One region of the Caproiciproducens sp. NJN-50 genome, then DNA from elsewhere that is predicted to be linked to it. Evidence: predicted binding sites of a transcription regulator. Region 1 holds the regulator's gene; each other region holds the start of a gene.
What was found. Region 1 encodes HrcA, which represses chaperone genes, less so after heat shock. Its sites were predicted from a motif close to TGTTAGCACTCNNNNNNNNNGAGTGCTAACA; they were not measured.
Positions count from the first base shown of each region.

Region 2: a site for HrcA is predicted at 1,041-1,071, ahead of EQM14_RS09495 (co-chaperone GroES). Genes of this name have one in related genera too.
Region 3: a site for HrcA is predicted at 719-749, ahead of EQM14_RS11780 (Hsp20/alpha crystallin family protein). Genes of this name have one in related genera too.

Region 1 covers NZ_CP035283.1:3,216,837-3,219,101, reverse strand. Annotated here, with positions in the region: gene hrcA (heat-inducible transcriptional repressor HrcA) at 407-1,438, shown strand; gene EQM14_RS15710 (nucleotide exchange factor GrpE) at 1,456-2,061, shown strand; gene dnaK (molecular chaperone DnaK) at 2,117-2,265, shown strand, end outside.
Region 2 covers NZ_CP035283.1:1,977,277-1,979,541, forward strand. Annotated here, with positions in the region: gene groL (chaperonin GroEL) at 1-679, opposite strand, end outside; gene EQM14_RS09495 (co-chaperone GroES) at 730-1,014, opposite strand; gene EQM14_RS09500 (diacylglycerol/lipid kinase family protein) at 1,136-2,062, opposite strand; gene EQM14_RS09505 (DUF6483 family protein) at 2,062-2,265, opposite strand, start outside.
Region 3 covers NZ_CP035283.1:2,439,166-2,441,430, forward strand. Annotated here, with positions in the region: gene EQM14_RS11775 (ABC transporter ATP-binding protein) at 1-665, shown strand, start outside; gene EQM14_RS11780 (Hsp20/alpha crystallin family protein) at 867-1,289, shown strand; gene EQM14_RS11785 (Hsp20/alpha crystallin family protein) at 1,342-1,767, shown strand; gene EQM14_RS11790 (Hsp20/alpha crystallin family protein) at 1,863-2,265, shown strand, end outside.

The DNA of each region.
Region 1 (2,265 bases):
TATGGAGAGTGCGCTCCATATGCAGGGGGCGGGGCGTTGGCGCGCCCGGTCCCCGCTTTGCACTTTTTATTGTGCCTTGCTATCAGTATAATCCAGATTTCTTCAAAATTCAACCATTTTTTACAGTCTGAACCTGTTTGCGGCGTGACGCTGCTCCCTTTGGGCCGGCCGGGACGCCTTTTGCGTCCGCAAGGCTCCGGTTTGGCGATAAAAGCTTCCGGGAATGCCGGCACAAAGAGGGTTTCGGCGCTACGGTTCCGGAAATTCCTGAGCCGCGGCGCAGAATTTCATAATTAGTTTACAATTAACATATTGACAATGGGATAAACTAATGGTACTCTATTTACAGAACGTTAGCACTCTAAAGTGAGGAGTGCTAAAAGCGGAGAAACGGGAGGGAAAGGGATTGGAACTGACCCCGAGACAGCAGAAAATACTCGCCGCAGTGATTGATTTGTATATTCTGACCGGAGAGCCCGTGGGTTCCAAGTCCCTGTGCGAGACCCTTGACTTCAACGTCTCTTCCGCGACGGTCCGGAATGAGATGAGCGACCTGAGCGAACTTGGGCTTCTTGAGCAGCCGCACACCTCCGCCGGGCGCGTCCCGACCGAAAAGGGGTACCGGGTCTATATCGACCGGCTGATGAAGCGGCCCGGCATGACGGGCGACGAAAAGCGGTATATCGACAGCCTGATCCTTCCGAGCGCCTATGACCCGGAAAAGCTGCTGGACGGCGTCGCGAAGGTGCTCGCTTCCATGACGAAGTTCGCGGCGGTTTCGACCACGCCGAGCGGCGAATCCGCGGTCATCCGCGCCGTGCAGCTGGTGCAGACCAGCCGGCGCACGGCAATGGTGATCCTGATGACTTCCGCCGGGACGATGAAAAGCCGTGTGTTTCACTGCGATTTTGATATCACGCCGGAAATCCTGCGGGTCTTTTTCCGCATGCTGAACGAAAAGCTGATCGGCATTCCGGTTTCCAGCATCACGCCGGCGTATATCCAGTCTCTGGCGGCCTCGATGGGCGATATGGCGATGATGATCAGTTCCGCCCTGATGGCGGTCGCGGACGCGGCTCAGGAATCCATGCAGTCGGAGATCTGCCTGAACGGCGAAATCAACCTTCTGTTTTATCCGGAGTTCGGGCAGGAGGAGCTGCGCCGCATCATGGACTTCCTCTCCCGGCCCGACGACCTTTGCAGGCTGCTGTCGCAGCCGAAGGACAACGTCCGGGTCATCCTCGGAGAAGAGAGCCGGCGCCCGGAGCTGCGCGATTCCAGTGTCATCGTCTCCCGGTACAGCGTCGGGGGCAGGGACGCGGGGGCCATCGCCATCATCGGGCCGATGAGGATGAATTACGGCAGGATCATGTCCAGCATTGAATATCTCTCCGGTTCGGTCGGCAGAATGCTGACGGAATTGATGGACTTGGAATAAAGAAAGGGGCGCCAGTTTTGGAGGAAAAAGAGAAGAAAGAGAAAACACAGGCCGAAGACCTGGAAAAGGGACCGGAGGCTGCGGAGGAACCGACCCCGGAGAAAGAGAAGTCTTCGGAACAGGCGGCGCCGCGGGAAGAGACGAAGGAAGATGCTGCCGCAAATGCCGAAGCGGAACTGCAGCGCAAGCTGGAGGAAGCGAACCGGCAGGTGGAAAAGCAGAAGGATCTGCTTCTCCGCACGGCCGCGGAGTACGATAACTACCGCAAGCGCACGGCGCGGGAGAAGGCTTCCCTTTATAACGACGCCACCGCGGCCGCCGTGCAGGAGATCCTGACAGTGGCGGACAGCCTGGACCGCGCGCTGGAGCAGAAAGAATGCACCGCGGAGGATATGCGCAGGGGCGTCGAGCTGGTGCAGAAGCAAATGCAGTCGGCCCTTGACAAGCTGGGCGTCAAGGAGATGGGGAAGGAAGGGGAGCCTTTCGACCCGGAGCTGCACAACGCGATTTCCCATGTGGAAGACCCGAAAAGCGGAGAAAATTCGGTGGTCAAGGTGTTTCAAAAAGGGTATCAGATTGGCGGCCGGGTGATCCGGCATGCGATGGTGCAGGTGGCCAACTAACCTTTTTCATATATTATAATTTTTATTGAATGATACGTATTGGAGGTTAATCAATATGTCAAAAACAATAGGCATCGATCTGGGCACCACCAATTCCTGCGTTGCGGTGATTGAGGGCGGCAAGCCGGTCGTCATCCCGAACGCGGAAGGGGAAAGGACCACCCCGTCCGTCGTGGCGTTTAAAAAGACGGGCGAGCGCATCGT
Region 2 (2,265 bases), 1.2 Mb from region 1:
TGGAGACCTTCTTGTCCGTGATCAGAAGGTAAGCGTCGTCAATGACCGCTTCCATTTTCTCGGTGTCCGTTACCATGTAAGGGGTGACATAGCCGCGGTCGAACATCATGCCTTCCACAACCTCGGAGTAAGTCTCCGCCGTTTTGGATTCCTCAACGGTGATGACGCCGTCGGAAGTGACCTTCGCCATCGCTTCGGAAATCAGTTTGCCGATAAACTCACTTGATGCGGAAATCGCCGCAACGCGCGCAATGTCGTCCGGGCCGGAAACTTTCTTGGAGTTCTTCTTCAGCGCATCCACCGCGACATCGACGGCGTCCTGGATGCCGTTGCGGATCGCCATCGGGTTCGCACCCGCCGTGACGTTCTTCATGCCTTCGCGGATCAGCGCCTGCGCGAGCAAAGTGGCGGTCGTGGTGCCGTCGCCGGCCACGTCGTTTGTCTTGGTGGCAACTTCCTTGACAAGCTGCGCGCCCATGTTTTCAAACGCGTCGTCCAGTTCGATTTCCTTCGCGATCGTCACGCCGTCGTTGGTGATGAGCGGAGCGCCGAACTTTTTGTCGAGAACAACATTGCGGCCCTTGGGGCCAAGGGTAATCTTAACCGTATCGGCAAGCTGATTTACGCCGTTCAGCAGCGCTTTTCTGGCTTCCTCGCCGTAGATAATCTGTTTTGCCATAAATCTGATTCCTCCAAATTTTAATATTTGTTAAGGCATGGGCAGTTTTTTCATTCCACGACCGCGAGAATATCGTTCTGGCGGACCAGAGTATAGTCCGTACCGTCCAGCTTGACTTCCGTCCCGGCGTATTTGCTGCAGATGACACGGTCGCCCTTTTTCACGTACATGGTGACCTCCTTGCCGTCCACCAGTCCGCCCGGGCCGACCTCGACGACGTCAGCGATCTGAGGCTTTTCTTTCGCGGAGCCGGCCAGGATAATGCCGCTCTTCGTGGTTTCCTCCGCTTCTTCCATTTTAATGAGCACTCTGTCCAACAAAGGTTTTACAGTCATAATATGTCCTCCTTAATCATTATTGCATTTAGCACTCATTAACCTTGAGTGCTAAGATTATTTTATCTGCTTCCCCACTAAAAATCAAGAGGTTTTTTGAGAAAAAGCAGGATTTCACAAATTATTTACAAATTCCTTCCGTCCCATTCTCCGGAACGATAAACCGTGCGGCTCCGGGAAGAATTTGGAAACGGGCGGCCTTGATCAAAGCGACGTCTCCGTCCCGGTTGGAAGCGACGGGTTTCTCCGCGACGATCTCCATTTTTTTCCCGCGGCGGAAGGTCAGGATTTCTTCGAATTCCTTCGCCCCGATATGCCGCCCCGCCTTGTACAGGCCGACAAGCCTCGGGATCTGATAAAGCGGCGGCTTCCGGATCAGGATAAAGTCCAGCAGGCCGTCGTCCGGGACCGCCTGCGGCGCGCCCCGGTATCCCCCTCCGTAGTACTGCCCGCTGGCGGCCAGGGCGAAAACGAAGCACCCTTCAAAGGTTTCGGAATCGTCGATCCTGACGCGCAGGTTGTCCCCGATCCGGCCGAGGAGGACCCTCAGAAGCGCCAGATCGTAAGCGGCGGGACCGCTGACAAGCGGAAGGCGCTTGATGCGCTCCATATACAAAGCCACCATCGCGTCCATGCCCACGGAGCACAGGTTGATCGAGAGCCCAAGCCCCGTGCGGATCAGGTCGACTGGCCGCGAAACCCCCGCAAGCTGCCGTTCGGGGGAGAGGAAATCTTCCATCGCGCCGAAAATTTTAATATAATCATTGCCGGACCCGCAGGGAAAAATTCCGATCTCCACATTCTTTTTCCCCGCGGCGCCCTGGGCGATTTCACCGAGCGTCCCGTCTCCGCCAAAGGCGTAAATTCTGACCGGGTCCCCTTTTTCCGCTTCCCTTTCGGTCAGCCGGATCGCCTCTCCCGGCTCCCGCGTCAGGTAACAGGCGGGATTCAGTTCCTGCGCCATAAAAAAGCGCCGGACCGCCGGAAGGACGGTCTCAGCCGCGTTCTGTTTGCCCGCGGCGGGATTGACGATCAGGACATAGCGCATCAGGGTTCCTCCCCCGGCGCCGACTGAAACAGGTCGGACAGCGGAATCCCGAACCGGCCGGCGGCTTCTTTCAGGCCGTCGCCGATCTCCCCGCGTGAAAAGCCGCAGCGCTCCAGCGTGTCGTCGTCGAGCGCGTTCAGCCTCGAATAGAAGTCGACGGCCATCTCCAGATACCGCCGGTCGCGTGAATCCATCCGTTCGAA
Region 3 (2,265 bases), 780 kb from region 1:
TCGACGCAGGGCAGACCATTGCGCTGGTCGGCCCCTCCGGCGGAGGCAAAACGACGCTCTGTTCCCTTCTCCCCCGCTTTTACGACGTGACCGGCGGAAGCGTTTCGATCGACGGAATCGACGTGCGGAAAATCCGCCTGGAATCTCTCCGGAACGCGATCGGCATCGTGCAGCAGGACGTTTACCTGTTTTCCGGCAGCATCCGCGACAATATCGCCTACGGCAGGCCGGACGCGTCGGACGAGGAGATCGTCGAGGCCGCGCGCAACGCCAACATCCACGATTTCATCATGGGTCTGGAGGACGGCTACAACACTTATGTCGGAGAGCGCGGCGCGCGTCTTTCCGGCGGTCAGAAGCAGCGCATCTCCATCGCCCGCGTCTTTCTGAAAAACCCGAAGATCCTGATTCTGGACGAAGCCACCAGCGCCCTGGACAACGAAAGTGAGCGCCGGATTCAGGCGTCGCTCGACCTGCTCAGCCGGGACCGCACCACCGTCGTAATCGCGCACCGGCTGTCCACCATACGGAATGCCAACGAGATCGTCGTCATCGGCGACGACGGCATTCTGGAGAGCGGCACACACGATTCTCTGCTGCGCGCGGACGGGATCTACGCAAGGTATTACAATCTTCAGTATGAAGGGCTGGAGGAGATGGAATAATCGAACGGCCGCGGGGCCGCCCGGATCCGGGCGGCCCCGTTCTTTTTATAAAGTTTTAGCACTCTTTTCATTAGAGTGCTAAAATTCATAATAATTCAAAGATTATTTCAAAAATTATTCATATATGGCAGATATACTGTAGTTGTTGAAAGGGAAAACAAAGAATTCCCGATAGATCAAACGGAAACGGAGGTTTCGAGTATGTTTGATTTGATTCCTTTTAGACACAGCGAAAGCAGTTTGTTTGATGAATTCGACCGCATGATGGGCGAAAGTTTCTGGAACGGTATGGACTCTTTTCATTCCTTTCGGACCGATATCCTTGACAAAGGCGATCGATATGTTCTGAAAGCGGATCTGCCCGGATTTCAAAAGCAGGAAATCAACATCAGCGTGGAGGGCGACCGGCTGGTCCTGAGCGCGGAACATAAAGAAGAAGGAAACGAAAATAAAAAGAATTATCTTCGCAGGGAAAGAAGATATGGGGCGTTCAGCCGGAGCTTCGATATCAGCGGCATCGACCCTGGCCGGATCAACGCAAGCTACCAAAACGGCGTGCTGGAATTGGAACTGCCGAAACTGGTCCAGGCAAAACCGCAGGAAAAAAGAATTGAAGTAAAATAGCCGGCTCATCATAACGGCAGATGAATCACTAAAAAAACAGGAGGTTTTTTCTATGTTTGACTTGGTTCCTTTTGATAACAGATCCGGCGGGATCTTCGACTACTTCGACCGGGTGATGAACAACGGATTTTTCGGCAGCCCGGACGCCGACTGTGCTCCCTGCCGCGCGGATATCCTCGACCAGGGAGACAAGTTCGTGCTGATGGCCGACATGCCCGGCTTCCGGAAGGAAGACATCAAGATCGGCATCGACGGCGATGTGCTGACCCTTTCCGCCGAGCGCAGGGAAGAAGCGAACGGCAGCGGAGAGAATTTTGTGCGCAGGGAGAGGAAATACGGTTCCTTAGCCCGCAGCTTCGACATTCAGGGCATCGACACCGGAAAGATCAGCGCAAGCTATCAGGACGGCGTATTGACCCTCGATTTGCCGAAAATCGTAGAAACGAAGCCCTCTTCCCGTAAAATTGAGATTCAATAATACGAAAAGTATTCCTTTGCAAGGCTCCGTCAGCGCGCCCTTCGCGCAGGACTTTCAAAATATGACTCTGATTCAATTTAAAGGAGGTTTTCAGTATGTTCGATTTGGTTCCATTTGAAAGCAGGTCCGGCAGCATCTTTGACACATTCGACCGGATGCTGAACAGCAGCTTTTTCGGTGAATTCGGAGCGGAGTCCGCTCCCTGCAGAACCGACATTCTGGAGGAAAATGACAAGTTTGTGCTGAAGGCCGACTTGCCGGGATTCAAAAAAGAGGACATCAAGCTCTCCGTCGACGGCGACAGGCTGCAGCTGACCGCCGAGCACAAGGAAGAATCCGGCGGCGGCCAGAAGAACTATGTCCGCCGCGAAAGAAGGTACAGCGCCTTCAGCCGCAGTTTCAACCTCCAGGGCATCGACGCCGACAAGATCAACGCGAGCTATCAGGATGGCGTTTTAAACCTGGAACTTCCGAAACTGGCTGAGACAAAGCCCGCTT